3 regions of the Pradoshia eiseniae genome follow, and region 1 is predicted to be linked to each of the others. Evidence: predicted binding sites of a transcription regulator. Region 1 holds the regulator's gene; each other region holds the start of a gene.
What was found. The regulator Rex, encoded in region 1, represses fermentation and respiration genes when NADH is low (regulators of the CRP and FNR family bind a similar motif). The targets are predictions, from matches to a motif close to TTGTGAAATATTTCACAA.
Positions count from the first base shown of each region.

Region 2: CYL18_RS12435 (DoxX family membrane protein) is a predicted target of Rex. The motif match lies at 8,107-8,124, and genes of this name have one in related genera.
Region 3: qoxA (cytochrome aa3 quinol oxidase subunit II) is a predicted target of Rex. The motif match lies at 7,367-7,384, and genes of this name have one in related genera.

Region 1 covers NZ_PKOZ01000014.1:3,928-14,238, forward strand. The annotation lists gene CYL18_RS16050 (ABC-F family ATP-binding cassette domain-containing protein) at 1-1,859, opposite strand, end outside; gene moaC (cyclic pyranopterin monophosphate synthase MoaC) at 2,003-2,503, shown strand; gene CYL18_RS16060 (redox-sensing transcriptional repressor Rex) at 2,538-3,227, shown strand; gene CYL18_RS16065 (YdiK family protein) at 3,245-3,463, opposite strand; gene CYL18_RS16070 (CPBP family intramembrane glutamic endopeptidase) at 3,460-4,194, opposite strand; gene groES (co-chaperone GroES) at 4,518-4,802, shown strand; gene groL (chaperonin GroEL) at 4,858-6,486, shown strand; gene adhP (alcohol dehydrogenase AdhP) at 6,896-7,912, opposite strand; gene CYL18_RS16090 (lysoplasmalogenase) at 8,248-8,895, shown strand; gene CYL18_RS16095 (AraC family transcriptional regulator) at 9,309-10,247, shown strand.
Region 2 covers NZ_PKOZ01000007.1:48,218-58,528, reverse strand. The annotation lists gene CYL18_RS12480 (phosphotransferase family protein) at 1-841, shown strand, start outside; gene CYL18_RS12475 (2-phosphosulfolactate phosphatase) at 843-1,592, shown strand; gene CYL18_RS12470 (SDR family NAD(P)-dependent oxidoreductase) at 1,592-2,359, shown strand; gene CYL18_RS12465 (enoyl-CoA hydratase/isomerase family protein) at 2,381-3,154, shown strand; gene CYL18_RS12460 (quinone oxidoreductase family protein) at 3,174-4,160, shown strand; gene CYL18_RS12455 (DUF368 domain-containing protein) at 4,287-5,111, shown strand; gene CYL18_RS12450 (ferritin-like domain-containing protein) at 5,169-5,603, opposite strand; gene CYL18_RS12445 (QueT transporter family protein) at 5,825-6,310, opposite strand; PreQ1 riboswitch class I at 6,316-6,360, opposite strand; gene CYL18_RS12440 (ZIP family metal transporter) at 6,507-7,322, opposite strand; gene CYL18_RS12435 (DoxX family membrane protein) at 7,488-8,015, opposite strand; gene nadE (ammonia-dependent NAD(+) synthetase) at 8,593-9,411, shown strand; gene CYL18_RS12425 (dynamin family protein) at 9,733-10,311, shown strand, end outside.
Region 3 covers NZ_PKOZ01000007.1:96,786-107,096, reverse strand. The annotation lists gene CYL18_RS12725 (ABC transporter permease) at 1-28, shown strand, start outside; gene CYL18_RS12720 (HAD-IIA family hydrolase) at 47-820, shown strand; gene CYL18_RS12715 (glycerol-3-phosphate responsive antiterminator) at 815-1,378, opposite strand; gene CYL18_RS12710 (TRM11 family SAM-dependent methyltransferase) at 1,563-2,519, shown strand; gene CYL18_RS12705 (uroporphyrinogen-III synthase) at 2,547-3,362, shown strand; gene qoxD (cytochrome aa3 quinol oxidase subunit IV) at 3,392-3,676, opposite strand; gene qoxC (cytochrome aa3 quinol oxidase subunit III) at 3,678-4,274, opposite strand; gene qoxB (cytochrome aa3 quinol oxidase subunit I) at 4,271-6,217, opposite strand; gene qoxA (cytochrome aa3 quinol oxidase subunit II) at 6,259-7,170, opposite strand; gene CYL18_RS12680 (glycerophosphodiester phosphodiesterase) at 7,746-8,612, shown strand; gene CYL18_RS12675 (class I SAM-dependent methyltransferase) at 8,698-9,300, shown strand; gene CYL18_RS12670 (cation diffusion facilitator family transporter) at 9,390-10,268, opposite strand.

The sequences.
Region 1 (10,311 bases):
GTAAGCTGGCTTTGGATTTCCAGTGTTTTTTCATGATCCTGGTAGACCTCAGGGTCACAAAGCTGTTCATTGTAATCAGCGATTTTCGCTTCAAACGTCTCAATGGCACCCTCTAATTCCTCGATACGACGCTGACGCTTTCGATTTTGCTTCTTCAGTTCCTTATCCTCTTGATAGGAGGATTTTTCGGTAGACTGTTGATTCGATTGCATAGCTGGTTTGTTTTCAAGCTCTGCCAGTTCGACAAGCTCCTGTTTTTTCTGAACATAATAGTCATAATCCCCAAGATATTCAACAGTTCCTTCTGGACCCATCTCAATAACCTTATCGGCAATACGATTGATGAAGTAGCGGTCATGAGAAACGAAGAGCAAAGTTCCGGGATAATCGACAAGGGCATTCTCCAAAACGAGCTTGCTATCAAGATCCAAGTGGTTTGTGGGCTCATCGAGAATCAGCAGGTTCGCTTTTTGCATCATCAGCTTCGATAGAGCCAGTCTTGCCTTCTCGCCCCCGCTCAATGTCGACACGATTTTCATGACATCATCCCCGCTGAAGAGGAAGTTTCCAAGGATGGAGCGGATGTCCTTTTCCTGGCTCATGGGATAGTCATCCCATAATTCATTGAGAACGGTCTTGTTTGATGAGAGGTTCGCTTGTTCCTGATCATAATAGCCTATCGTAACATTAGCCCCGAATTGAAACTCACCGCTAAGGGCTGGAAGCCTGTCCGTAATGGTCTTAAGGAGGGTAGACTTGCCAATGCCATTCGGGCCAATAAGCGCGATGCTTTCTCCACGTGTGATGCGGAAATTAATCGACTTGGCAACAGCATGCTCATACCCTATTGCGATATCCTTCGCTTGCAGGACCTCATTTCCGCTTTGTTTTTCAATCTGGAAGGAGAAGTTGGCAGATTTCTCATCCCCTTGCGGACGGTCCAGCATCTCCATGCGCTCAAGCTGCTTTTGGCGACTTTGGGCACGTTTGGTCGTTGAGGCACGGGCAATATTGCGCTGGACGAAATCTCTTAGTTTTGCGATTTCATCCTGCTGCTTTTCATACATTTTCTGATTGCGTTCAAATTCCTCAGCCTTTTGGACGAGGTATTTGCTATAATTACCTGTATACTTACTAATGGATGTGCGTGATAGCTCCATGACCTGATTGACGACCTTATCAAGGAAATAACGGTCATGTGAAACAATCAGGATGGCGCCAGGATAGGATTGCAGATACCCCTCAAGCCAAGAGAGAGTGTCGATGTCAAGGTGGTTCGTTGGTTCATCGAGAATTAATAGGTCCGGCTTCGTCAGCAATAATTTCCCGAGAGCAAGCCTTGTTTTCTGGCCCCCGCTCAGCGAGGTGACAGGGGTAGCATAATCATAATCGGCAAAATTAAGACCGTGCAGGACAGAGCGGATATCATTTTCCATCTGATAGCCACCGGCATTTTTGAATTGTTCCTGCAAGTGATCATAATCCTTCAAAATTCGCTCATAGCGAGTGCTGTCATTATATATGTCGGGGATTGACATCGATTTTTCTAGGGCGCGCAGTTCTTCCTCCTGCTTTCGCAAATCCGCGAACACAGTCAGCATCTCATCCCAAATGGATAGGTCGGAATTTAAGCCCGTATGCTGGGCGAGATAGCCGATTGTCGTCCCTTTTGGCATGAAGATATTGCCTCCATCATGGGAAAGAGTGCCAGCGATGATTTTCAAAAGGGTGGACTTGCCGGCGCCATTACGGCCAACGAGAGCTATCCGATCCTTCGTTTGCACTTCAAGCTTTATACTGGACAAAATAGCTTCTGCACCATAATATTTGGATACATTATTAACTTGTAAAATAATCATGATTCTCACCTCAGGAAGTACTAGCTTAAGTGTATCTTACAAAGTCTGGGCACCGCAACTGAATAGGATATATGTGAATATTTACACAAAAGTTTCCGTGAAATCCATATATAATATAAAATAATGGTAAAGGGGGGAATGGTTTGAGTGATTTTACTCATTTCAACGAACAGGGAAGGGCGAAGATGGTCGATATTGTACATAAGCCTGAGACGGCCCGTACAGCAGTTGCGGAGTCAAGCATCCTAGTTAAAGAAGAAATTTATAAGAAAATCACCTCCGGGGAGATGGAGAAAGGTGACGTGCTGGCAGTAGCCCAAGTGGCTGGTATTATGGCAGCGAAGAAAACATCTGATATAATTCCTATGTGTCATCCAATTTCCCTTAAAGGAATAGACATTCGTTTCTTTTGGGAGGCTGAAAAAGAACAGAAGCGGCTGCGCATTCAGGTGTCTGTTAAGACGAAGGGAAGCACAGGCGTAGAAATGGAAGCCCTGACGGCTGCATCGGTTACAGCACTTACCATATATGATATGTGCAAGGCCATTGATAAAGGAATGGTTATTGGAGAAACATACTTAGTTAAAAAGACCGGCGGAGTATCCAGCCCGGATTTTCAAAAACAATTGGACGATTCATTATAAGGAACTCAACAAAAGTAAGGGAGAAGGGAAAGAAATGTTGCAGGAGAATACAAAAATACCACAAGCGACAGCAAAGCGTCTGCCGCTGTACTATCGATTTATACAAAATCTGCATGCATCAGGGAAACTCAGGGTATCATCAGCGGAGCTCAGTGAGGCTGTTAAGGTCGATTCTGCGACAATCCGCAGAGATTTTTCATATTTTGGAGCGCTTGGGAAGAAAGGATACGGCTATAACGTTAATTATTTGCTGTCTTTCTTTCGTAAGACCCTTGACCAGGATGAGCTCACCCAAGTGGCGCTCATTGGTGTCGGGAACTTAGGAACAGCCTTCCTTAACTATAATTTCATGAAGAATAATAATACGAAGATTGAAATGGCCTTTGACGTCTCACCTGAAAAGGTCGGCACCTTCATTGGAGATGTACCAATTTTTGATATGGATGCGCTTGAAAGCAAGCTTTCAAATTCCAACATCAAAGTGGCCATCTTGACAGTGCCATCGCATGCGGCCCAGCCAATAACGGATAGACTCGTTGCAGCGAACGTGAAAGCTATCCTGAACTTTACTCCGGCACGCTTAAGTGTCCCAGATGCTATCAGGGTGCATCATATTGATCTGGCTGTTGAATTACAATCGCTCGTTTACTTCTTAAAGCATTACCCGGCAGGCGGGACGGAAGAGCCTAAAGAAGCCAATAAAGCAGAAAAACTCGAAGGATAAACTTCGAGTTTTTTCTTTTATTTGTTTTTCGTTTGTTGCTCGTTATTCATTTCCTTGATTTTGCGGTGGATGCCGATGAAACGGATGCCAGAGCCGATATCAAGTGTAGCAAGGATGATCAGGAAGTAGGTGAAAAAATCCCATCCGCTCCTCGTTACGTTTTGGATGGCGAAAAAGACAAATACAGCCCCCAAAATGAAATAAGTCATAGCCATATACATTGGTGAACGTCTCATAATAAACCTCCGATAAAACTTTGTGCTTTCTCCAACTCTTTAATCAAATCACCAGAATTGGTGGAAATCAGAACTACTAATGTATTCATGCTAACGTGCGCAATGATAGGAACGATAATTCGGCCAGTTTTGACATACAGAAAGGCGAATGTGAAGCCCATAGCTGAATAAAGAAGAGTATGTTCAGGTTCTCCGTGCGCCAGAGAGAAGATAACCGAACTGACTAAGGCGCTAAGGAAGAATCCAAGCCGTCTATACAAAAGCGCTCCAAAGAGAATCTTCCGAAACACGATTTCCTCTAAAATTGGCCCAATGACAGAGGAAATCAGGATGACGACCGGGAACATATTAATTAGACGTAAAATATCCTGGGTGTTTTGGGACTCACCATTAATACCGAAAACCTGCTGTTCTATCGTACCAGCAACCGCTTGGGCAACAAAGGCAAGGAATATCCCGCCGATGGCCCAGGCAATTGAACCTCCAATCGGCATACGCTCCCATAAGTCCATTGATCTATTCATTGAATGCCGCTCATTTCGCAAAAAGTACAAGGTAATGAGCATGGCGATGGAAAAGCTGATGACAATCCAAGAAACGACCGAATAGATGGCTACTTGATCCTCGGCTACGAAGTTCGGCAAAATCCATCCCATCAGAGGAAGACCGATGATGCCCGATAGCTGCATGGCAATGTATGTAAGGACAATCAGCCAGTAATTATTCTTCAACGACAAAACTCCTTTAATGACAAGTATCTGAATCAAGCGGGCTTTGACTAAAGCCCAAAAGGAAAAAGCTACATCCTCATTCTACCCGTTTTTCCCCATTAGGTACAATGGCAAAACTTATCCCCCTTTTATACATAATCTTCCTGCAGCTAGGGTATACTAGCCAGGGTGTAGGCGGTGTAAAAACCTTATAAAATTTTCTAAAATTTTCGCTCATATCACTTGCAAATCAGATTGTCTTTATTTAATATATAAATTGTGTTAGCACTCACTATATACGAGTGCTAATAAAAATGGAGAGAATGTTAAGGAGGTAGTTTTACTTGTTAAAGCCACTAGGAGATCGCGTTGTGATTGAACTTGTCGCACAAGAGGAGAAAACTGCAAGCGGCATCGTGTTACCTGACACTGCCAAAGAAAAGCCATCTGAAGGCAAAATCGTAGCAGTAGGCACAGGCCGTGTCCTTGAGAATGGGGAGCGTGTAGGATTGGAAGTATCTGAAGGCGACCACATTATCTTCTCTAAATATGCAGGCACTGAAGTGAAATACGAAGGCAACGAATACTTAATTTTACGTGAAAGCGACATTCTGGCTGTAATCGGATAAGCAAATGTCGGTTAAAAAATATCATACTACAAAATTTTGAGGAGGTAATTTACGAATGGCTAAAGAGATTAAATTTAGTGAAGAAGCACGCCGCGCTATGCTTCGCGGGGTCGATGCATTAGCTGATACAGTAAAAGTTACACTTGGACCAAAAGGACGCAATGTCGTACTTGAAAAGAAATTCGGTTCTCCGCTCATCACAAACGATGGTGTAACAATCGCAAAAGAAATCGAGCTTGAAGACGCTTTTGAAAACATGGGTGCAAAGCTTGTTGCTGAAGTAGCCAGCAAAACAAACGAAATCGCTGGTGACGGTACAACAACAGCGACTGTTCTTGCTCAAGCGATGATCCGTGAAGGATTGAAAAACGTAACAGCTGGCGCTAACCCAATGGGTGTACGTAAAGGAATCGAGAAAGCTGTTTCTGTAGCAATTGAAGAATTGCAAGCAATCTCTAAACCAATCGAAGGAAAAGCATCTATCGCACAAGTTGCGGCAATCTCTTCTGCTGACGAAGAAGTTGGCCAATTGATTGCTGAAGCGATGGAGCGCGTTGGTAACGACGGTGTTATCACAATCGAAGAATCTAAAGGATTCACAACTGAATTAGATGTAGTAGAAGGTATGCAATTCGACCGCGGATACTCTTCTCCATACATGGTAACTGATTCCGACAAAATGGAAGCAGTCCTTGAAAATCCATACATCTTAATCACTGACAAAAAAATCTCCAACATCCAAGAAGTACTTCCTGTCCTTGAGCAAGTTGTTCAACAAGGCAAACCATTACTTTTGATTGCGGAAGATGTTGAAGGTGAAGCACAAGCAACACTTGTTGTGAACAAGCTTCGCGGAACATTCAATGCTGTAGCAGTTAAAGCTCCAGGATTCGGGGATCGTCGTAAAGCAATGCTTGAAGACATCGCTGCATTAACTGGCGGTGAAGTAATCACTGAAGAGCTAGGACGCGACCTTAAATCCGCAACACTTGAATCTCTAGGACGCGCGGCGAAAGTCGTTGTGACGAAAGAAACAACTACAATCGTAGAAGGTGCTGGCCAAACAAGCGAAATTGGCGCTCGCATCAACCAAATCCGTTCTCAATTAGAAGAAACAACTTCTGAATTCGATAAAGAAAAACTTCAAGAGCGTCTTGCTAAACTTGCTGGCGGCGTAGCCGTTATCAAAGTTGGTGCCGCTACTGAAACTGAATTGAAAGAACGCAAACTTCGAATCGAGGATGCTCTTAACTCCACTCGTGCCGCTGTTGAAGAAGGTATCGTAGCTGGTGGGGGTACTGCACTTGTAAGTGTGTACAACAAAGTAGCTGCAATCGAGCTAGAAGGTGACGCACAAACAGGCGTAAATATCGTTCTTCGCGCACTTGAAGAGCCAGTTCGCCAAATCGCATTCAACGCAGGCCTAGAAGGCTCTGTTGTTGTTGACCGCCTAAAACGCGAAGAAATCGGCATCGGCTTCAACGCCGCTAATGGCCAATGGGTAAACATGATCGAAACAGGTATCGTTGACCCAACTAAAGTAACACGTTCCGCACTTCAAAACGCAGCATCTGTTGCAGCTATGTTCTTAACAACTGAAGCAGTTGTCGCTGACAAGCCAGAAGAAAACGCTGGCGGAATGCCTGACATGGGTGGCATGGGCGGAATGGGCGGCATGATGTAATCAGCCTCCCCTAGCTTAAAGAAGCATCTCACAAGTTGAATAACTTGAGAGATGCTTCTTTTTTAATTAAAGGTTAGCTTGAGGAAATTATGTAGCTCTTGGAATTCATGCATCTGTGGGGGGAGTACAATGGACGGAAAGTCATAAAGAAATGCTAACAAATGTTTAATGAAAGTTTATGCAGAAAATTTGAATGAGTTATATAAAAGAGTTGCCTGTAGATTGATCACAGATATCTAGCCATTCTTGGGGAGAGAAAAAGTGGATGAGGTAACGGGTCATTTAAAATTATTATAAGTCTTCTTCTGTAATAACTGTATGAACAAAAAGTGCTTGCTTCATAGCATGATGAAAAAGGCAAAGCGTTGAGCTTTGCCTTTTCGTTAAAATCTATCTACGATTGATATGATTAGTTAGTGAAATCGATAACCATACGGCCTGTGATTTTACCCTCTTCCATTTCCTCGAAGATATCATTGATTTCCTCTAGTTTGCGCAATGCTACTTTAGGAACTACTTTTCCTTCAGCTGCAAATTGGAATGCCTCAGCCAAGTCTTGACGAGTACCTACTAAAGACCCGATTACTTGGATTCCGTCTAATACGAGACGAGGAATGTCTAGATCCATTTTTTCAACAGGTAAGCCAACAGCTACTACGCGAGCGCCAGCTTTTACGACATCGATAGCTTGGTTGAAAGGAGTTTTTGCTACAGAAGTGATAACTGTTGCATCTAAGCCTTTACCGCCAGTTACTTCTTTTGCTTTTGCGATTGGGTCCTCATTTAAGCAGTTGACAACGACGTCAGCGCCAACTTCTTTTGCGAATGCTAATTTATCATCACTAATATCGAATGCTACGACTTTAGCGCCGAATACGTTTTTAGCGTATTGGACAGCAAGGTTACCTAAGCCGCCGACACCGAAAATACCAATCCATTGCCCTGGACGTACTTGAGTTTCCTTTACCGCCTTGTAAGTTGTTACACCTGCACAAGTTACGGAAGAAGCTGCAGCAGGGCAGAGGCCTTCTGGTACTTTTACAGCATAGTCAGCTGTTACGATAACTTGTTCTGCCATCGCTCCATCAACAGAGTATCCTGCATTTTTCACGTCGCGGCAAAGTGTTTCGCGGCCTGATGTGCAATATTCACAGTGTCCGCAGCTTTCAAACATCCAAGCGATAGAAACGCGATCCCCGATTTTTAAGGAAGTAACGCCTTCTGCTACCTCAATAACTTTACCGATTCCTTCGTGGCCCAAAACTACACCTGTTACATCACCGAAATCGGCATTTTTAACGTGCAAGTCTGTATGGCAAACACCGCAATATTCTGTTTGCACCAAAGCTTCACCGTATTTTAAAGGGCGAAGTTGTTTTTCTTCAACGCTTACTTTTTTGTCTTTTGTTACTACTGCTGCTTTCATAAGTTTGTGACTCCTTTCACAAATGGAAGTAAAATTAAAAAGAACTAAAAGCGTTCTCGCAAATCTATTATCTGTTATCTATTTTACATTTTCAACAAGATATTTCTGTAAATTATAAAATAAAATTAAATTTAGCAAAGATACATTATTATGTTTATTTCATGATTAATTCGAAGGAGAACCTTTTTTTTGTAAGGGGTAGAAGCACGAATATTATGGTCTTTCAATCATCTAAGACAATATAAAACGATTTGTAAATTTTTATGTAATAGACATCTCTAAGGAGATTATTGATGGTATACTAGCGGGAAGAAGTAATAAAGAGGAGTCAATTCATGAAGTTAAAGTACCTATCCATTCTCATTTTATTAATGAGTATTATTTATATTTTTTTCATCCCCTCTGAACCTTTCGCGCTTAAAATACTGTTTAAGCTCATTCCGATGTGGCTGATTATCTATTTTGCCTTTATCCAAAAAACAGAGGGGGTTCGGCAAAATAAAGGTCTTATCCTTTTCGGCCTGTTTTTTTGCATGCTAGGTGATGGATTGCTTCATTGGTTTGTGATTGGCCTAAGCTGTTTTCTTATTGGGCATATCATTTATACGTTTGGATTCTTTAAGCAATGGTCCTTTTCTAAACTCCGCTGTTTATCCATTCTGCCGCTTTTTGTATTTGATTTATTCATGGGTAAGAAACTAGTAACTTCCCTTCAGTTGTCTGGAGAGGAAGAATTAATTGTGCCGGTGCTTTTCTATATTGGTGCAATTTCTATCATGGCTTGGGCTGCCTTTATGACAGGCAATTTGTATGCGATTATTGGCAGTTTGCTATTCGTCATTTCTGATACGATCTTATCGTGGAATATGTTCATCTCAGATGTACCTTATTCACATTTCTTGATTATGGCAACCTATTATTCTGCCCAATATTGCATTGCCTCGAGTATTAGAACGACGTCCATGCAATCGGGAATTGGTTGAATGTAGATCCTCATAAGCAAGTTCATATTCGTTATGATAATAATTATTGAAGAATAATAGAAGTCTCTCGTAAGTTTCATGAACTTGTGTGAGGCTTCTATTTTATTTTGAGGTTGTACATTCCTGTACTTGGAATTAAAGAGGGGCAAAACAGGTTAGGGTGCTAAGATCTGGAATAGCTTTATAACAGAGGTGTCCTCTTTAGTCCAAATGATTCACCTATCACTCCACGGAAAGTGATTTACTATATTATCTGTTTATGCTAGATTTTTTAGAGAAGCAATATAAGTCAAAAATTTTTGGCAAGAAAGCACTTTCATAAAATGCTTTTTGTTTTTTAGTATACTAGTATAATAATAGGTGTTCCGATATGAGTCCCTTTGGAACACTGACTTCCGGGAGTGTGAGCAACAGTGAATAAATGGACAAAGAATATGTATCAACCAAAAGTATTGGATGAATCCATATTGGCCTTTTATCGTCTTCAAGGAATGAATGCGGATACGAGTGAGTTTAATCAATTTGAATCACACAGTACATGTGAAATTTTTGTCCTTGAGGAAGGAGATTGTAAATATTTCATTCAAGACCAAGTATATGAGCTGCAGCCTGGGGATATCCTTCTTTTGGATGGATTGACTTTACATAAGTCAGGTCCGATATCTCCGGATACATATATCAGGAGTATGGTTCATTTTTCACCAGTCTGGCTGAAAAAAATGTTGCTTGTATTGGGAATGCCGAGTCTTTTGGATCCCTTCCAAAAGCTGAATAATTGCATCCTGCGGACTGGATTTGATGCCTCGGGTCATTATGTGGCTGAGAAGATTAAATGGATCGCTGAGCAGTTAGAGGCTATTGACCAGGAATTCAAAAGTACCGGAAAAATAAATGTCTTGTTGGAAACCGAAGTGAAAATCGAGTTTCTCCAATTATTAGTGAAGATTTATAAAATGAGCGAATGTGAACAAATGCGTGTTGAACAGAAGAAAACGGAAAAGAAGCAGCATGCTGAGAATATTGCCTCTTGGATTAATCAGCATTATTGCGAAAAAGTGAGTTTGGAACGTCTGGCCAAAGAATTGAACTTAAATAAATACTATCTCTCTCATGTTTTTAAAGAGGTTACCGGTTATACGGTTATGCAATATGTGATGGAATGCAGACTGATTCAGGTAAAGTATTTATTGGAAATGAAGCTTGATCAATCGCTGGAGGATATTTTTCTGTCAACTGGATTTGAAAGCGCTGCACATTTCAGCCGTTTTTTTAAAGCAAGAATTGGAATGACACCAACTAGTTATCGGAAAATGAAAGGAAGAAAAACTGCAAGTTATTATGCTCAACATTGAGCAATTTAAACTACTTGTTTAAAAGCAATCATATTCATGATGAAAATTAGAATTAGTTAATAAC
Region 2 (10,311 bases), on a different contig from region 1:
GCATGATATGGAGCGTGAATTTACCATTCTATCTGAATTAAGCCAGGTGTTTGATCCTGCTCCTACGCCGCTATTTTTCTCCAATGACCTTGAAGTGGTCGGAAGCCCGTTTTTCGTGATGGAGCGAAAGCAGGGATTTGTCTTTGATACGGAGATTCCACAAGGAGTTCAAGCATCAAAAGAGTTGTATCAAAATCTTTCAAAGGAAATGGTCACGCAATTAGTGAATTTGCATCAAATTCCTTATGAGGAAACGAAGCTGGCTGAAATGAGCAAGCCAGATGGGTTTATAGAAAGACAGACCTATGGCTGGATTCAGCGCTATGAGAAAGCGAAAACACATGATGTCTCTGCTGCGGAGGAGGTGGCCAAATGGCTCGCTTCCCATATACCGAACAGAAGTGATGCAGCCGTCATTCATTATGATTATAAATTGAATAATGCGATGTTCACGGATAATGGCAGCCGTATGTCGGGCTTGTTTGATTGGGAGATGACAACGGTTGGGGACCCTTTGGCAGATCTGGGTGTCGCCTTAAGTTACTGGACAAGCAAGGATGACCCGGAGTTTCTGCAAAAGGGGCTTGGGAAGGCGTCTATCACTAACCGTGAGGGTTTCTATTCGAGAGAAAAATTTTTGGATGAATACGCGAGCCTGAGCGGCAGGGATGTAGGGGACATGAAATTTTATATGGTGTTTGCCTATTTCAAATTGGCGGGCATATGTCAGCAGATTTATTACAGGTATCATCGCGGACAAACGAAGGATGAGCGCTTTAAGAATCTGCATGTATATGTAAAAGGGTTAATTGAGTATGCGGCTCAAGTTATGAGGACTTAGCATGGTTAAAATACAGTTGCTCATCCGCAAAGAGGATATATCAGCCGAAAAAATAGCAGAAGGTGAGAAAATTGCCATCGTACTCGATGTCCTGCTCGCCACAACAACTATTGTCTCAGCTTTAAAGGAGGGGGCCAGGGAAGTTATCCCAGTTCTAAATCCTGATGAAGCCAAACGCGTCAGCAAGTCATTCAAAAATGACGATAGGCTAATGGCGGGCGAGGTGAATGCCGGGCCGATTGAAGGCTTCATTTATCCTAGTCCTTCAGAAATAAAAAGGAAGATCAAGGGTAAGGCACTTATCCTTTCGACAACCAATGGCACGGTTGCGCTTAGGATGGCGGCAGACGCTAAAAGAGTGTATATTGCCTCCTTACTTAATAATGCATCAACTGCTAAACATATTAGCGAGACACATAAAGAAGAAACGATTATCATTGTCTGCTCCGGGAATTCAGGTGAACTGAGCCTTGAGGATTTTTATGGGGCGGGCCATCTCATTTCCTGCTTTGAGCAATCTATAGGGAAGCTTGATTTAAATGATGCGGCAAAGGCAGCTGCAGCCATTTTTAAGCAAGGAGACAAAAATCCTTATGAACAGCTATCAAACTCTTATGTAGGACAGCTGATTTTGAATTATGGCTTCAATGAAGACTTGAAGCTGGCTGCATCGATTGGGGCTGCAGAAATTATCGCTGTACTGAAGGGTGAGCGGGTTGTGGCAGAGCATACAGGGGAGTTGAAATCTTGATGAGATTTGCCGAAATGACAGCTGTCGTTACGGGCGGTGGAAGCGGCATTGGCAAAGCGACTGCGCTGCTACTCGCCAAAGAAGGTGCGAACGTCATTATTAGCGGGCGAACGAAGGAGAAGCTTGAGGCTGCGGCAGAAGAAATCAATCAGGTGATAGGGGAAGAGAGAGCGGCTTATTTTGTAGCGGATTCCACAAAGGAAGAGGAAGTGCAGGATTTGGCCCGCTTTATTGACGATTATTATATGGGCCTTCATATTGTCATCAATAATGCTGGCGGCTCCTTGCAGTCTAAGATTCTTGATACATCTGTGGAAGAATGGGATATCGTGCAGGAAGTGAATTTGAAAAGTGTGTTTGTCGTTTCAAAGGTCCTTGGCAAGATGATGACAGAAAGTCAGGTCATAGGCGGAAATCGGGCAATTGTCAATATCGCTAGTCTGTCAGGTCATAAGGCAGCTTCACATCTGCCCCATTATAGTTCCGCAAAGGCTGCAGTCATCAACTTCACGCGTGCCTTAGCGCTGGAGCTCGCTCCCTATGGAATCAGGGTAAACTCTGTCTCCCCGGGATTTGCCGAGACGCCGCTGACAGAATGGTCATTGACAAATGAGAAATTCATGCAGTCAATTAAGCGAAATACGGCACTTGGAAGAGTAGGGACAAGTGAAGAGATTGCTAAAGTCATTGCTTTTGCGGCATCCAGCGATGCCTCCTATATGACTGGCTCTGACTTATTGGTCGATGGCGGATGGATGATTACATAAACAGGAAAAGGGGAATGGGAAATGGAACATTTAGTAAAAGAAATTCACGGGAAAGTTTTGGTTTTAACGCTGAATAGGCCGGATAGCTTGAATGCTTTTAGTCCAGAAATGATTGGTGGACTGACAAAAGAAATGAAAGAGGCAAGCAAAAATCCGGATGTACGAGCCATTGTGCTGACAGGCGCCGGCCGGGCGTTCAGTGCTGGGGGCGATGTAAAGACGATGGGATCAAACAAACCAACTGATGTGTATCAGCACCTTGGAAGGTTGAATGATTGCATACTCGCTATTAAAGCCGTTGAAAAGCCCGTGATTGCTGCCGTTCAGGGGTTTGCTGCCGGTGCCGGCTTTAATCTGGCCCTTGCATGCGATTTAATCATTGCTGCGGATGACAGCAAGTTTGCTTTAAGCTTTTCACAGGTCGGTCTTATTTCGGATGGCGGGGGTTCCTATTTCCTTCCGCGTCTGGTCGGTCCGCATTTGGCAAAACAATTTTTCTTTTCTGCTGAACCAATTCCGGCAGAACGTCTTTATCAGCTTGGAGTTGTGAACAAAGTTGTTCCGCTGGCAGAATTAAATGATGAAGTGATGCGACATGCCGAAATCCTGTCTATGGGGCCAAGCCAGGCATATGGGCAGATGAAGAAGATAATCGATTATTCATTGACCTCAACATTAGAGGATGTATTGGAGAGGGAAAGGATGACGCAAATCATGATGGTCGCAACGGAAGACCATCAAGAAGGCATCCAGGCCTTCAAGGAGAAACGCCGTCCGCAATTCACGGGGAAATAAGAGGAGGGGAATCATACAGATGAAAGCTATTCAATTTACTGAATACGGTGGTCCAGAAGTATTGAAGACCATTGAAATAGATAAACCAAAGCCAGGGCCGACAGAGGTACTGATCGAGATTCATGCTATCGGAGTCAATTATGCCGATACAGCAAGAAGAGAGGGGCAGTATGTCGTACCGACCAAGCTTCCATTTATTCCAGGAGCTGAAATCGCAGGAGTCATTGTTGAAGCGGGAGAAGAGGTGACCAATGTCAATATCGGTACACGGGTCGTCACATTGATTGAATCTGGAGGGTATGCAGAATATGCAGTGGTTGACTCCCGAAATGTGACCGTCATGCTGAAGGAGGACATTGACTTTAAGCAGGCTGTTTCTTTGCCGCTTCAAGGGCTGAGTGCTTACCATATTTTAAAAACGATGGGTTGTATCACAAACGAAGATACCGTTTTGGTTCACGCTGCAGCAGGCGGAGTGGGAACACTCGCCGTTCAGCTTGCCAAGTTATTCGGAGCAAGGAAGGTTATTGCTACGGCAAGTACTGATGAAAAGCTGGATTTAGCCAAATCGCTCGGTGCGGATGTATGCATCAATTATACGAATGAGGGCTGGCATAAGGAGGTGCTTGAAGCAACCGAGGGCAGAGGTGTTGATCTAGCTCTTGAGATGGTTGGAGGAGATGTGTTTAAGGATACACTGAAATGTCTGGCTCCATTCGGGAAGGTAGTCATTTATGGAGTGGCGAGCGGGGAACAGGCCGTGATGCACCCGTCCTCCTTAATGGCCAAAAATCAATCTGTCATCGGATTCTTCCTGCCGCAGATTATGAGGAAGAGAGAGCTGTTTATGCGCAGCATACGAGAGCTGTTTGGTTATTTGGAGGAAGGAAAACTTCAATTAATTATCGGCGAAACATATCCTCTGGAGGAAGCAGCCAAGGTTCATGAGTTAATGCAATCAAGAAAAACATCCGGAAAGATTATCCTTGAAGTCAATCATGCATAAATTTGACTCCTCTGCAGCGCAGGGGAGTTTTTCATGAACCATCAATTTGCAAGAAGTGCCATTGTGTCAGACTAGGTGAAAATTGTACACTTATAGCACAAAACTATGTTGGAGATGAATGAAAAGTTGGAATGGAAGAATCTTTATCGGGGAATTTTGATGGGAATAAGTGATTTAATCCCAGGAGTAAGCGGCGGCACCATTGCTTTCATATTAGGAATATATGACCGTTTTCTCTTGGCAATCAGCGGCATCTTCAGCCGTGACTGGAGGAGGCAATTAGGCTTTTTACTGCCATTAGGTCTAGGAATGGGATTTGCTATCCTAGCCTTCAGCCGGGTTATTGATTATTTATTGGAGCATCATTATGAGCCTACACAATTTTTCTTTTTAGGCCTGATTATTGGTGTGCTTCCGTTTATAGCTAAGCAGGCGGAGGTTAAAAAGAATTTTAGCACAAAGCATGTAGCGATAATGATTTTGGTTGGGGCGCTGTTAGCCTCAATGGCGTTTATCCAGACAAATGATGAGGCTATGATAACCACTTTTACGGCTGGGGCATATGTGAAATTGTTCTTCTCAGGCTGGATTGCGAGTATGGCTATGCTACTCCCTGGAATTAGCGGCTCGTTTGTCCTTTTGGTAATTGGCGTTTATTCGACTGTTATATCTGCCTTGTCTGATTTCAATCTGCCGGTTATCATGGCTGTCGGTGCTGGTGCAGCGATTGGCTTTATTCTTAGCAGCAAGGCGATTGCTTATTTGCTGAGAGAATTCCCTTATATGACATTTGCGGTTATTATGGGATTAATCGGTGGATCCGTATTTGTTGTCTTCCCGGGACTTCCGAAAACATTATTGGGGATGGCTCTATGTGTCATCACATTTGTGAGCGGAGTATTGGTGACCCAATTCTTCACGAAAACCGAACAAAAGATGCCGAATGAATAAAAGTAAAAGCTCGAAGGAGGGATAAGGAAATCCCTTCTTCGAGCTTATTTTTGTTCTTTATTCAAATCGGGAATCAGCAAGAATACGGCCTAGCTCTTCCATATGGCCTGTCTCATCAGAGATGAGGTCTTCAAGCTTAACGACTAATTCAGTTAAGCCCAATTCTTCCGCTTGTTTCTTGCGTGTTTCATAGCGGTCGATTGTCTCCTTCTCTGCTTGGTAAGCAGATTCAAGCATTTCTTTTACATCAGTTGTTTGTTTGACCTCTGCAGGGGAGACAGTCGGTGTTCCACCAAGTGTCGCGATTTTTTCAGCTAAGTATATAGCATGCCCTTGCTCGTCAGAAATTTCTCCTTCAAAGAAAGGCTTTAATGTTTGTCTGAAAAGACCTGATACCATAGCAGCATAGTTCGTATACATGATGGATGCTGCATATTCATTTGCTAAATCTTCATTTAAACCATCGATTAATTCTTTTAATTTCTCATCCATAAAATAGGACCTCCTTAATTATTTCCTTAAAATAAAGATACCCTATTCTAAGATTCATTAAGCATCTAATTATGATAAAATGATGAACCTTGTTTACATGAAACAAATTGGCTAAACACGAAGCTGTTTTAACAGACGGAAAAAAACACTTTCCCTTTTTGATTGAAAGCTGTGAACATATTAAGAGGCTGATCCGCAAAGGACAGCCTCTTGTTAGTTCATTATATTAAATTCTTGAAATCGATACGCTTATTTAGGGCATGCATAATCGGCATACCAACCGCCATGACGACGAATTCGCCAATTGCAGTGGTCAAGTATGTGAGCCAGAATGGCACTCCCAATACAATACTCAGCTCGATGGCAATGATGAACATGGTCGCCGTAAAAACAATCGTGTTGACAATCATTCTTGCCCATATATTTTTGACAAAACGGGCTATTATAATAGTTATTGATAGCGCCAGTACAGATTGTCCAACTCCAAATAGGAGATCATAAACCCCTAATGATGAGAAGAAGAGGTTTGAGAAAAAGACGCCAATCACAATGCCAATAAAGTATTTCTTGTTGAAGACAACAAGATGATTAAACATCTCTGGGACACGAAATTGGATATTCGTGAAGCCAAATGGCTGAATAATCATGGTGACGGCAATATATAAAGCGGCCAGCACACCATTCACTGCTAGTGTTCTAATCTTCATTTTTATTCTCCTTAGTTTTTTATCGTGGGATGGTTACGAACCACGTTTAAATCCAAAGTAGAATATTAAAGTAAGAAGGAGAATATGTCAATGCTTATAGGGGGCTATCATCCATTGCAATTGTCTGTAAATAAGCATAAAAAAACTGAAGGGAATGCCTAATAGGCAGTGCCTTCAGCTTCTATCATTCAATATTTTAGCCTAAAGAAACATCCAGAATCATCATGACAGCAAAGCCGATCATCAGGAATAAGGAGGCAAGGTCTGTATTGCCGTTTTCCTGTGAACCGGGTATGACCTCCTCTGCGACAACGAAAATCATTGCTCCAGCAGCAAAGCTTAAAGCATAAGGAAGCAGCGGCTGGATAAAGACAACTGCTACTGCCCCAATGACAGCGGCAACAGGTTCAACCATTCCGGAGAATTGCCCATAAAAGAAGCTTTTTCTCCTCGACATTCCATCCCGTCTAAGCGGCATGGAAACAGCCAGGCCTTCGGGAAAGTTTTGGATGCCGATACCGATGGCAAGGGCAATCGCACCGGTAAGAGAGGCGCTCGGCAAGTCGGCCGCGACAGCCCCGAACGCAACACCGACGGCTAACCCTTCCGGAATATTATGCATGGTGATGGCCAATACGAGCAAGGTGCTCCTCTTCTTGTTTTCTGGATGAATCCCTTCCGCTTGACCAAGCGGTTTATCGGGATGAAGATGGGGCATGATCTTATCTAACAACATGAGGAACAGACCGCCTGCGAGAAAACCGGCTGCGGCTGGAAACCATGATGGAAGAGGACTGTCTTCAGCCATTTCAATGGCTGGTGACAGCAAAGACCAAAAGCTTGCTGCAATCATGACTCCGCCGGCGAAGCCGAGCATGCTATCTAGAAATTTCATATTTACATTTTTGGTCGTAAATACGAGGGCTGCCCCAAGAGCCGTCATGCCCCAAGTGAATAAGGTAGCAAAGAAGGCTTGGTACATGACGGGAAGACTTGTGAACCAATCCAGCATAATATCCCTCCAGAGGAAAGCATTTTGGTGCTATTATGTATTTTATGAATGTAGAAGATACTTATTCAATGAGACTATTCTTCGTATGTAAATAATTATAGCTGTATTTTCCGCCTAAAAAAGCCTGGAGTCAAGAACTCCAGGCTTTTAAGCAAAGATTTAAATTTAGTGGGCTGGCTGATCCTTTATAGGGAAGTGGGGATTATCATTCCTCTTAGTAAGTGTCTTTTTAATCCAAGGAAGGACATAATAGTCTCCTCCTAGTTTACCGGCATTCGCTCCGGCAGCAAGGATGATAAATCCAAGAACGATCATGGCTGGGTTAGTAGAAACTGTACCGCCAAAGACAAACAGGAAGTTCATCAACAGTCCTGACAAAACAGCTGCTGTTGTTAATACACCTAGTAACAGCCCTAGTCCGACAAGGAGCTCTCCCCAAGGAATTAAAATATTTATGATGCCTACATTAGGCAGGGCAAAATTTTCAATGAAGGAGTTGTAGATTGGATAAAGTGCTGTGCCATCAGGTCCTTTAACGGGATTAGCGATTATATTATTAAGGAAGCCGGTGGCATCGAAGGCTCCGCCTCTTACTTTTTCCAATCCATGTATGAACCATTCGTACCCAAGATATAAACGTATGATAAGCAAAAGTCCAGATGCATATTTGTTTGTTCTTAACCATTCCATCATTTTCATTCACTCCTATATCATATTCAGTTGGCCTCCTACCGCGGAATGGAAGGCTGACTGCTTTCTATACTTTATTTATACACCAATTCCATTGTGAATAATTGAGCAATTATAGCAATTCAAATTTTATCCAAAACTTTTTGAACATTTATTGGAAAAGTTGAAAATCTATTTACAGTAGAGGTGAACCATGCTGAAATACAGGAATGTTCAGCGTGCCTGTGATGTATAACAAAAATGGTTTTGTGCCCTTGCTTGAAAAGGAATCCAAATCAGTATAAGTAAAAAGGAATACGAAATTACCTATAAAGCCAGTTCACATATAGGCCACCTAGATGATAAGCAGATATCCTGTAACAGCTGCATCAAGCAGCATAAACTCCGGTTCCTTTACAAAAAAGACTTATTTAACTATATTAAAATAACGAAAAAGTGAGTTAAAATGCCTATTCCTCTATCTTCGTTCATTAATCAGTTTTGAAAAAAACAGAGATAGAGTAAAATAAACTTTATAAAAAAGATTATCGATGGAAAATAGAGGAACAATAAAGGGGAAGTAAAGGAGGAGAACGCTAAAATGAGTTTACAAGCACAAATTATTGAAGCGTTACATGTACAACCATCCATTAATCCTAAAGAAGAAATTGAAAAACGAGTGGGATTCTTGAAGGATTACCTAAAAAAGACCGGGGCAAAAGGGTTCGTCCTCGGAATTAGCGGCGGACAGGATTCCACGCTTGCGGGCCGCTTGGCTCAAATGGCTGTTGAGTCCTTGCGTGAGGAAGGGAGTGAGGCGACGTTTGTTGCTGTAAGACTCCCATATGGTGTTCAGCATGACGAGGAAGATGCTCAAGCAGCTATCCAATTTATCAAACCGGATGAGAGCTTAACTTTTAACGTTAAACCATCCGTAGATGCTGTTTCTGCACAATATGAGGAAGCCTCTGCAGAAGCCCTCAGTGATTTTAACAAAGGGAATGTTAAGGCGCGTCTCCGAATGGTTGCCCAATATGCGATAGGCGGACAGCGCGGTTTGCTTGTAGTTGGGACAGATCACGCGGCAGAAGCGGTAACTGGCTTTTTTACCAAATATGGAGATGGCGGTGCAGATATTTTGCCATTAACGGGGCTATCAAAAAGACAAGGCAAGGAATTGCTAAAAGAGCTCGGGGCAGAAGAACGCCTTTACTTAAAAGTACCGACTGCAGATCTGCTTGATAATAAGCCGCTGCAGGCAGATGAAACGGAATTAGGTCTATCCTACGATGTAATTGATGATTATTTGGAAGGAAAAGAGGTTGGCTTAGAGGCCGCCAGAAGGATTGAACAGCAATATTTGAAGACAGAGCATAAACGTCAATTGCCAACATCCATGTTTGATAACTGGTGGAAATAAATTGAGCAAGAGTAAGCCTGCATGCGTTAAGCTGCAGGCTTATTCTCATTTTAACATGATTTGTAAAACCCCTATCTCTTAATCCTTAAATATAATAGAATGTAAATTAATAGAAAGTTTTAGCCATAACGAATGAGGGAAAAGGAAATAAAGTAAAACTGTAATTATTGCAAATGTGACAAAAAATGTTCGAGTGTATTTAATATGTATTTAACTTGTTACTTAACGGAAATCATATTGCAATCCATATTTATTAAACTATATTAGTTACAAACATTAGAACAAGGTAACTATGTCATATAGAATCAAAGGAGGGGTCATATGAATAATGAGTCAATTCTAATTGAAAAATCTTATTATAAAACATTAATTGATAAAGACAGTGCGGCAAACCCAATGCTCATCATTAGTGAATACGTGCTCCAGGAACAGAATCAGGATATACCAGAGCTGTCTAATCTTCGTTTCGCGCAAGGTGAGCTTTATTACTTATATAGGGACTATGAAGCAGCCATTTTCAAATGGGAACAGGTAACGAATGAGCTGGAGCCATGGGCAAAGAAAAACATGGCAGATGCCTATTTTGCTGTTGATCTTTATTCAACAGCGGAAGAAATCTATAAATCTATCCAATCGGACTCTATTACTTTAAATACCGAGGTAGGTCTGCAATTATTTACCCTTTACATAAGAATGAAGAAGATTAACTCGGCTGACCAAACCATTAAGAAAGTGGTTCGCTTAAATCCGGATGATGAGCAAGTGACAAGCTTAGCGAGGAACTTCTTTGAGGAACAAATGGATTGGGATAGCGCAGTTGATCTTGCCATGAATGAGGCGATGAGGACTGAATCTATTCATTGGTACAACATCCTTCAAGCTTATATAGAAGATGGTGTA
Region 3 (10,311 bases), on a different contig from region 1:
GGCAAACCGCTTATCAAAAAATGATTGAGTAATCTGGAGGAGAAGGATGAGAGGGTATATTTTTGATTTGGATGGTACAGTTTATCTGGATGATAAATTGATTGAGGGAGCGAAAGAGGCCATAACTGAGCTGCAAAATCGCGGGGATCAAGTTGTTTTTTTGACGAATAAATCGATTGCTACAAGAATGCAATACGTAGAGAAATTACGGGAGCTGGGAATCCCTGTCGAGCTCAATCAAGTGATTAATTCTAACTATATTACAGCCAAGTATTTGCAGGAAAGGTTAAATGAAAAAGAGGCCGTGCTCGTTATTGGTGAACAGCCTTTAATTGATGAACTCACCGAAATGGGGATTCGAATAACAGAGGATGAAAAAGAGGCCTGTTATGTTGTCGTTGGCTGGGACCGGAATTTCACCTATGAGAAAATTAACAAAGCCTATCAAGCTTGGTTGAATAAAGCGAAAATCATTGCAACGAATCCGGACCGAACCTGTCCAGTGGATGGCGGAGAAATCCCGGATTGCGGTGCCATGATTGGCGCCCTTGAAGGAGCCACAGGACAGCCTATTGATTCTATCACTGGAAAGCCGTCCCGGCTCATGGCGGAATTCGTCGTAACAGACGTCTTGATGATGAATCCTGCTGATTGCTATATGATTGGTGACCGGCTTGAAACAGATATTAAGATGGGGAATGAATTCGGATTGAAATCAGTGCTCGTTTTGACCGGTATCACAACGAGAGAAATGCTGGCTAGCACATCCTATACGCCGTCCTATATCGTTGATAGCATTAAACATGTTCCAGCTTTATAAATCAAAATGCCACATGGCGGGATTTCCAGAAGAGACAGCCAGCGCACCCGCCTTGAGAGCGGATAATATTTCAGCCTCCTCGCTGATTAATCCTCCGACAATGAGCGGCAGCTTGATTTTACGAGAGAGGTCATCAATGATTTTGGGCATTAATCCAGGTAAAACTTCAACTGCATCCGGCTTGCAGGAGCGAATGTTCTCGATCCCTTTTTGCACGGCAGCACGGTCTATTAAGAAAATGCGCTGGATGGTCATCAGGCCTTCTTCCCTCGCTAATTTAACAACATTGCTTTTGGTTGTGATGATGCCTGTTGGCTTCCAGGCCTTCGCAATAAATTGAAGAGCGCTTTTCGTATTGGATAGTCCCTCAATGAAATCGAGATGGATGAATACATACATGCCATTTGACTTCAGCTCTAAAATCATATCTGGTATATTCATGAGATTGCCAGTTAATAAAAAGGCAATATTCGCTCGGCTGTCTATGGCCTTTTGGATATCTTTTTCCTCTTTAATACTGGCAATTAATTGTGACTCAACCATATCTACTATTTTCATTGTTTTGCCCCCAATGTTGTTTTTGTAAATTTTAACACATATCTGCTCTTAGTATAGATTGCATAGATATTCCAGCAAATAGAATTAGATAGAGAAGAAATTTGGTACAATAGAATAAAAATAGCCTCTATAAGTGATTTAGCTATAGAGGCTTTTTTATGACAATGAAAAGGCGGATAGACATTTGATAACTTATCTATATACGTATGCATGCAGTCAGGAGGAAGAGCCGCTCTGCCAAATGGAGATGAGAGCCTTGTTTGGACGTAATGCTGGTCCTTATCTCATGATGAGCACGGAGAGAATTGAACCGGATAGAAGCCCGTTTATCCGAGAGCGAATTGAGGTTATGTTTGAGGGAGAGACCTATCAATCAATAGTTGAGCAAGTGGCGAATGTGGACCTTGGAGAGGAAACATTCAAAGTCCATCTCATTAAAGATAATGACCTCGATGTAAAGCTCTCCTTCAAAGAAAGGCGGAAGATTGAAAGGGAGATTGGTCTTTCCGTTAACGGTATAGCTGAATTGGACCATCCAAAGTATGTATTTGCGGTCATTCCATATAGAGGGCGCTGGTATTTTGGGCGCTATAAGAAGGGGGAGGCGGTTTGGCTAAAGCATCAGCAAAAACCTAGGGAATATTCAACAGCTCTCAGCACAAGGATGGCAAGGGCAGTTGTGAATATTGCCATCCCGGAAATAGAAGGTATTAGAGCGATTGACCCATGCTGCGGAATAGGGAATGTCCTAGTTGAGGCGCTATCGATGGGGATTAATATAACGGGCAGGGATATCAAACCATTGCCAGCGATTGGGGCAAGAGAGAATATCGCTCATTTTGGGTATGAATGTGAAGTGGTTAGAGGAGCTATTGAGGAAGTGACTGAGCATTATGATTCAGCCATTATTGATTTGCCTTATAATCTATGCCATACGGCTTCACCTGTGGAACAACTCTCGATATTAAGCCATGCCAACCGAATTGCAGATCGAATAGTAGTCGTGAGCGGTGAGCCGATTGATGCGATGATTGAGCAGTCCGGACTGATTATTAAGGATCGTTGTGAGGCGAAAAAGCCAGGGTTTACACGAGAGATTCTCTTATGTGAGAGTTCATTTATTCAGTCAAAGAATGAATGAAAGGTTAAAGTGAATGGGGGATGGGATTTGAAGAAGCTAGAGGGAAAAACAATAGCAATATTGGGGTCTAGAAAACTGGAGGAAATGAGTACAGTCATCCGCAATCTTGGGGGTGAGCCGCATATTCGTCCAGCTCAAGGGACGGTCTATCTCGACCAATCCCAGCTAAAGGATGATATCTATCGAATACTCGAACATCAGTATGATTGGGGCATCTTCACAACGGGGATTGGACTAGATACTTTATATAAAGCTGCTTGTGACCTTGGAGAAGGAGAAGCTTTCATTGCAGCTTTAAAAAACATGAAAATCGCAGCCAGAGGCTATAAGACAGTCAATATGCTAAAAAAGCTCGGTCTCACTGTGGTTGTCCGCGATGATGATGGCAGTACAAAAGGCCTGGTGCGAATGATGAAGGAGTATCCCTTGAAAGGCTGTAAGGTAGCCTTGCAGCTACATGGAGATCCGGCGCCGCTTTTAATTGAGTGGCTTGATGAGGAGCAGGCTCATTATAAAGAAATTTTGCCTTATATTCACACACCGCCAGAAAAGGAAGTGATGGAGCAATTGCTTAGTGAACTGCTTGGCGATAAGGTTGATGCCGCTTTTTTCACGAGCACACCGCAAGTACGCCATCTCATTGCGTATGCAGAAGTGAAGGGTTGTTTGGATGATCTGATGCAAGCTTTTGAAGGTCGGGTGATTGCGCTTGCAGTAGGAAAGGTAACTGCCCAAGCCTTACGGGAAGCAGGCATTGAGAGAGTTATTTTCCCTGAAAATGAACGAATGGGCAGTGCCATCGTCGAGTTGGGAAACTATTATCATAGCAAAAAGGACATCTGAGCAAAGTCTCAGATGTCCTTTTATATTGATTAATACCAGTCCCATACTAATACGAATAGGGATCCGAAAATCGTTACAACAGCAACGAATAAGGCATAAATGATATTCGTATACAATGTGCCTTTTTCCTTAGACTCGCCAATATGCATGAACAGGATAAGCTGCAGGCTGGCTTGAAGTCCGGCTGTAACGAGCAAGATTGTCATTTTGACTGCGAAGGATACATCAAGGTATAGAACCATTAATGCAGCTATCGTCAGAGCGATTGATGATAAGAAGCCGATAATATGCTCTTTAGGAAATAACTTTGCCATATTACATCAGTCCTTTCAAGTAGACGAAGCTGAAGATGAAGATCCAAACGACGTCTAAGAAATGCCAATAAAGTGAGAAGATAAAGGATTTATTGGCTGTATGAGTATTAAGGCCATGCTTTTTCACCTGAAGCAAGATTGCAAGTCCCCAGAACAGACCAAATGTTACGTGAGCTCCGTGGGTTCCAAGCAAGGTCAATAATGCAGAAGTGAACCCGCTTGTCGTGATGGCTGCACCTGCATGCACATAATGGAAGAACTCATAGATCTCAATGCCAAGGAAGGCTAGACCAAGCAATAGGGTGATGGTCATCATCGTCATCATGGCCTTCTTCATGCCCATGCGCATCGCATGAATCGCGATGCCAATCGTGAAGCTTGAAGATAATAAGATAAAGGTTTCCCAAAGTACGCCGGAGATTTGGAAGATATCCTTTCCAGTCGGACCATTACCAGTTCCATTTTCCAAAACGAAATAGACGGTAAATAGGGTGGCGAAGAGAACAATTTCGGCTCCTAGGAAAATCCAGAATCCTAAGATTTTCAGCTGATTCTCCTCTGTTCTATATTCTAATGGTTGTGAGGCATCTAGCTTCATTTTGTTTCACCTCGCAATTTCTTTTCTTCTTCCTCTAATTCTTTAGCAGAGATATGGAACCCATGGTCATTGCTGAATGAACGCGCAAACAGCAAGTAGAAGATTGGAATCGCAGCAATAATGGCTGGAATCCACCAGCTGAATACCATAAAGAATCCCCAGAAGAAGAAGGCAACTGCCATCCAGAATGGCATAAAGCTTGAGTTAGGCATATGAATTTCTTCAAGTTTGCCTTTAAAAATCTTATGTTTGCCCAGTTTTTCATCCCATAAAGTATCAACAGAGCTTACTTCAGGTGTGATAGCAAAGTTATAGGCAGGAACAGGTGTATGAGTAGCCCATTCCAATGTCCGCGCATCCCATGGATCATTATTGCCATTTAAGCGCGGTGCATAGCGGAAGCTCCAGTAAATGTTGTAAACCAGCAAAATGAACCCGATTGCTAAACCGACAGAACCGATGGAGGCAAGCAAGTTCAATGGGCCGAAGCCGCTTTCCTCAGAGTACGTGTACGTACGGCGTGTCATTCCTTTAAGACCAAGCGCGAATAGCGGTAAGAAAGTCACGTTAAAGGAGATGGCAATCCACCAAAATGCACGCTTTCCTTGTTTATCGTCAAGCATGAAACCGAAAATCTTTGGCCACCAGTAATAGAAACCGGCAAGAACACCGAAGACGGTACCAGGAATCAATACATAGTGGAAGTGGGCAACAAGGAACATCGTGTTATGGTATTGATAATCCGCACTTGCCATCGCAAGCATGACGCCTGTAATGCCGCCGAATGTGAAGATTGGAATGAATCCAAGCGCATACATCATTGGCGTCGTAAATTGAATTTTTCCTTTGTACATTGTCAGGAGCCAGTTAAAGATTTTAACCCCAGTTGGAACGGCAATCAGCATAGTTGTTATGGAGAAAAAGCTGTTAGAGAGTGCTCCTTGGCCCATTGTGTAGAAGTGATGGACCCAAACTAGGAAAGATAGTGCTGAGATTGCCACCATACTTGCAACCATCGATTTATAGCCAAACAAATTCTTCTTAGAGAAGGTTGAAATAACTTCACTGAATATACCAAATGCAGGCAGGATAACGATATAAACCTCAGGATGTCCCCAAACCCAGAACAGGTTGGCCCAAAGCATATCCATACCGCCGTCAGTCATTGAGAAGAAATGTGTTCCAAATAGACGGTCAAATGTCATTAACGCAAGTGCCACTGTTAAGACAGGGAAGGCAAAAACGATGATAACGTTGGTGATTAGGATTGACCAAGTGAACATAGGCATTTTTAAAAGAGTCATGCCAGGTGCACGCATTTTAAGGATGGTGACGATGAAGTTAATTCCGGTCATCAATGTACCAATCCCGGCAATCTGAATAGCGATTGCGTAATAGTTGTTACCGACTGATGGACTGAATTCCGTACTTGCCAGCGGGAAGTAGGCTGACCATCCGGCATCAGGAGAACCTCCAATAACGAATGAAATATTGAATAGCATGGCTCCGGCAAAGAATAACCAGAAGCTGACCGCGTTCAAATATGGGAATGCCACATCACGGGCTCCGATTTGAAGCGGGATAACAATATTCATTAAACCAATGATAAATGGCATCGCCATGAATAGAATCATGATTACGCCGTGTGTCGTGAAAATTTCATTATAATGCTGGGCATCAAGGAAGCCGTTTTCCGGCATCGCAAGCTGTCCGCGCATCAGCAAGCCGTCTACCCCTCCGCGGAATAACATCAAGAGGGCACAAATGATATACATAATCCCGATACGTTTATGGTCAACGGTCGTCAGCCATTCATCTCTAAGCCAACGCCATTTCTTAAAATAGGTCAGACCCACAACGATGGCCATCGATGCAGCAACAATGCTGACCATGGCTCCGTAAATCATCGGGTCACCAAGAACGAAAAATTCATCCCATTTCACGTTTGTCTAGCTCCTTTCATATCAAGCTCAAAGTGTTAATTCTAGTGGTTTCCGTGATTCTCAGATTCCTTATCAAATTGGTTTTCCTGATCAGGATCTTCGTTTGATGGAGCTTCTTTAGCGCCATGGTTATGTCCTTCTGGCGGCGGGCTGAATTCCAGGTGAGTGGAAGAATAGCTTTGACGGCCAACGTAAGCTGTATCTAGGAGCTCGTCAAATTTCTTTTCTGTCAGCTCAGGCTCATTTGCTTGAACTTGCTCAACCCATTCATCAAACTCTTCATTAGACATGGAGAGCGCTTCGAATTCCATATGTGCAGTCCCTTGGCCGCTGAAGTTGGAATTTCGGCCCATCATGGACATTTCGTTATCTGCTACGAAATTAAGCTTTGTGACCATGTCAGACATGGCATATTTTTGGCCGCCCAATTGCGGAATCCAGAAGCTGGTGATTGGTCCGTAAGAATATAAGCGGAACTCTACGACTCTATCAGTTGGGATATTGACATAGTTTACGGTTTCAATATCCTGCTCAGGATAGCTGAAATGCCATTTCCAGTTCGAAGAAGAAGCATAAATGACGAGAGGTTCTTGATCTTCATAGCCTTTTGGTTTGCTCTCAACCTCAAAAGTGGATACGACCGTCACGTAGCCAAGAATAGAGACAATAATAATCGGAATGGCTGTCCATATAATTTCAAGTGTATGACTGCCTTGGATATGCGGAGGCACGTAATCTTTAGGAGCTTTGGAAGCTCTATATTTCACTAATATGAAGATATACAGCACATAAACAACAACCATAACGCCAGCCAGCATCAGCATGGAGAAGATAATCGTATCTGATTGAGTTTTGGCTACTGGTCCGTTTGGATCGAACACAACCCAGTCACATCCGGCTAACAGAAGAATTGATGTCAGCATGGACCCTAAAAGTCCTAACTTTTTGTTCATAATGTTCCCCTTCCGTAAGTAGTTTAAGTTAGCTAGAAATATAAGTTGGAGCAGAAAAAGAATAACAGCTGTTTTGAATAAACCAACCATATTATGTAGCTTTTACCATACCCCGATTTTCAATATAATAAGTGTTTGACGAAATTACAAATATATGAATCTGAAAATGCAAATGTTTTTAGCATATTTGACAAAGATGTGAACTAATTAACATTAAATTATATTAATGGTTTTTTCTGTAATAAATGTGGCGAAATGGTGAATAATCCCTTTTGTTATCAGTTGTTGACTAATGCTCGAATAAATAATTGAGCAGGGTTTTTCCTACCGCAGGATGATTAACTCTTTCGGTTATCCTGTCATTGACAGTGTTAACCATCGAGTTTGCCGATTATAGGTAAGATGATATATTGATAAAGTAAATAGGATATATGTAGTCCTATATAATCAGGAGAAAAGGTCAATTATTAGCTATAATACAAGGGGGAAATATGTAGGAAATACTCAGGTAAATAGAATGGAAGCACTATATACTAGATTAGAAGTCTATTATCGATTGAAGGGGATGGATAAGTTTGAAGAAATTTGTTGTTTTATTGATTGCAAGCGCTTTCTTCTTCGTTGGCACGATAACATCAGTGAATGCTGCTCCGGAAAAGCATAAACCTCAAAAGGTGACCAATGTCGCTCACAGGGGAGCTTCGGCATATGCTCCGGAACATACAATAGCGTCCTATAAGCTGGGGGACAAAATGCATGGGGACTATATCGAAATTGATCTTCAAATGACAAAGGATGGGACATTGATTGCTATGCATGACGAAACACTTGACCGGACCACTAATGGAACTGGGCTGGTAAAAGACCATACCTTACAAGAAATCAAGCAGCTGGATGCGGGCAGCTGGTTCAATGAGAAGTATCCAGAATACGCTAAGGAAGAATATGAAGGCTTGAAAGTTCCGACACTGGAAGAAGTCTTTAAAAAGCTAGGCAAAAATAAAAAATACTATATTGAAACAAAATCTCCTGATGTTTATCCAGGCATGGAGGAAGAATTACTGCGCATAATTAATAAATATAAAATAAATAAGAAAACATTGCTCCTTCAATCTTTCAGCCCAGACAGCCTCTTGAAGCTCCACTCCTTAGATCCAACCTTAAAGCTTGTACAGCTAATCTCCTACAAAGAAACCGCGACTATCACGGATGAAGAAATTGACTATATTAAGAGCTATGCAGTTGGCATTGGTCCTAATCATACGTATTTAAATGAGGTCTATGTACAAAAGGTAGTTCAAAACGGCTTGGACATCCATCCATACACAGTCAATACAAAGGAAAGAATGAAAACCTTAATTGATTGGGGCGTGACCGGTATGTTTACGAATCATCCGGATATTTTGCATCAATTGAAGAAGGAATTGAGGAAGGGGGAGTAACCCTCTTCTTTTTTGTCTGATTCCCTTTATTTCAAGCCATAATACGATTAAGATAAGGAAAAACGTAAATGGACTGAGGTTTTTCATGAAAGAGAAATACTATGACGAATTAATGCGGATCAAAACTAGGGGAGACCAGCAAGGTCATCCGTCTACCCTTTCCTATAATCGCTATGAACCTACACCATATGCGGCACTGGAAAAATTATTTGCATCCTACAGCCTTAACCGAAGGGATCATGTTGTGGATTTTGGCTGCGGCAAGGGACGATTGAATTTTTATATTCATTATTTCTTTCAAGCTGCCGTCTCGGGAGTGGAGATGAATGAGGTCTTTTATAATGAGGCAATGATGAACCTGGCGGATTATGCGAAGTATCGGAGTGAAAAAATTCATTTCTATTGCTGCCTGGCTGAGGAGTTCAACATACAGCCTGGCCACAATCGCTTCTACTTCTTTAATCCGTTTAATGTCCAGATATTCAGGAAGGTCGTGAATCGGATTCTCGATTCGGTCGAGGAATATAGCCGCCCGGCGGATATTATTCTTTATTATCCTTCAGAGGATTATATCTTTTATTTGGAGCATGAAACGCCCTTTGAATGGGTTCAGGAGATAATCATTAAGGCACAAGATCCATTCGACCGATTTTTAATCTATCGCTTGCCGCAGAATAGCTGGGAATGATTTGAGCTGAGGCAGCAGTTATGTATGGTGACTGATGATGTACCAAATTTAAAAACCGCCCCTGTCAATGGACAGGGGCGGTGTATTGTTTAATCTACCGTATAAGGTTCAACGTGCACATGTACATTATAGACACCAAACTTCTTGGTAAGTTCCTTCTCGACTAAAGTGGCGATATCATGTGCTTCTTGTATATTAAGTGACGAGTTAACATAGATGACGATATCAATGACTTCATTATTCCCGTAATTGCGTCCCTTGATTTCTTTGACACCTCTCACGTCTTCCAGCTCCATGATGGACTTCTCATAAAGGGCAATCTTCTCTTCGTCAAAACCATCGGATAGATGGTGGGATGCTTCGCGGAAAATGTCCCAGGCTGTTTTACATATCAATAGACCGACAAGGAGGGCTGTTACGGTGTCTAGCCAAGGCATGCCAAGCTGGGAACCGAAAATACCTGCTGATGTGCCAATACTGACCCAGGCATCGGAAAGATTATCCTTCGCGGCTGCCATAACTGATTGGCTATTGATCTTCTCAGCAAGGTGCTTATTATATCGATAAACGAGATACATTATGATGAAGGAAAAAATACCGACATAAGCGGCTAGTATATCTGGAGCTTCCTCATGACCTTCAAACATGGAGCCAAATCCGTTCAGGAGAACTTGAATCCCGACGACCATCATGATGAGCGAGGCAATCAGTGAGGCAATCGTTTCGCTTTTCCAATGTCCGTAGCCATGGTCGCTGTCAGGCGGACGCTGGGAAAGCTTTAAGCCGATTAGAACAGCGATGGAAGCAATAATATCGGTCGAATTGTTAAGACCATCGGCGTATAGCGCCTCTGAACCAGTCAAAATTCCTATTAATAGCTTCATTCCTGAAAGGAACAAATAGGTGACAATGCTCAAGATGGCTCCTTTTTCACCCATTTTCAAATTCGAATATTGCTGTGAATCCATGTTTGTCACCCTCTTTGATAAAAATCACGCTTATCAATTTTAC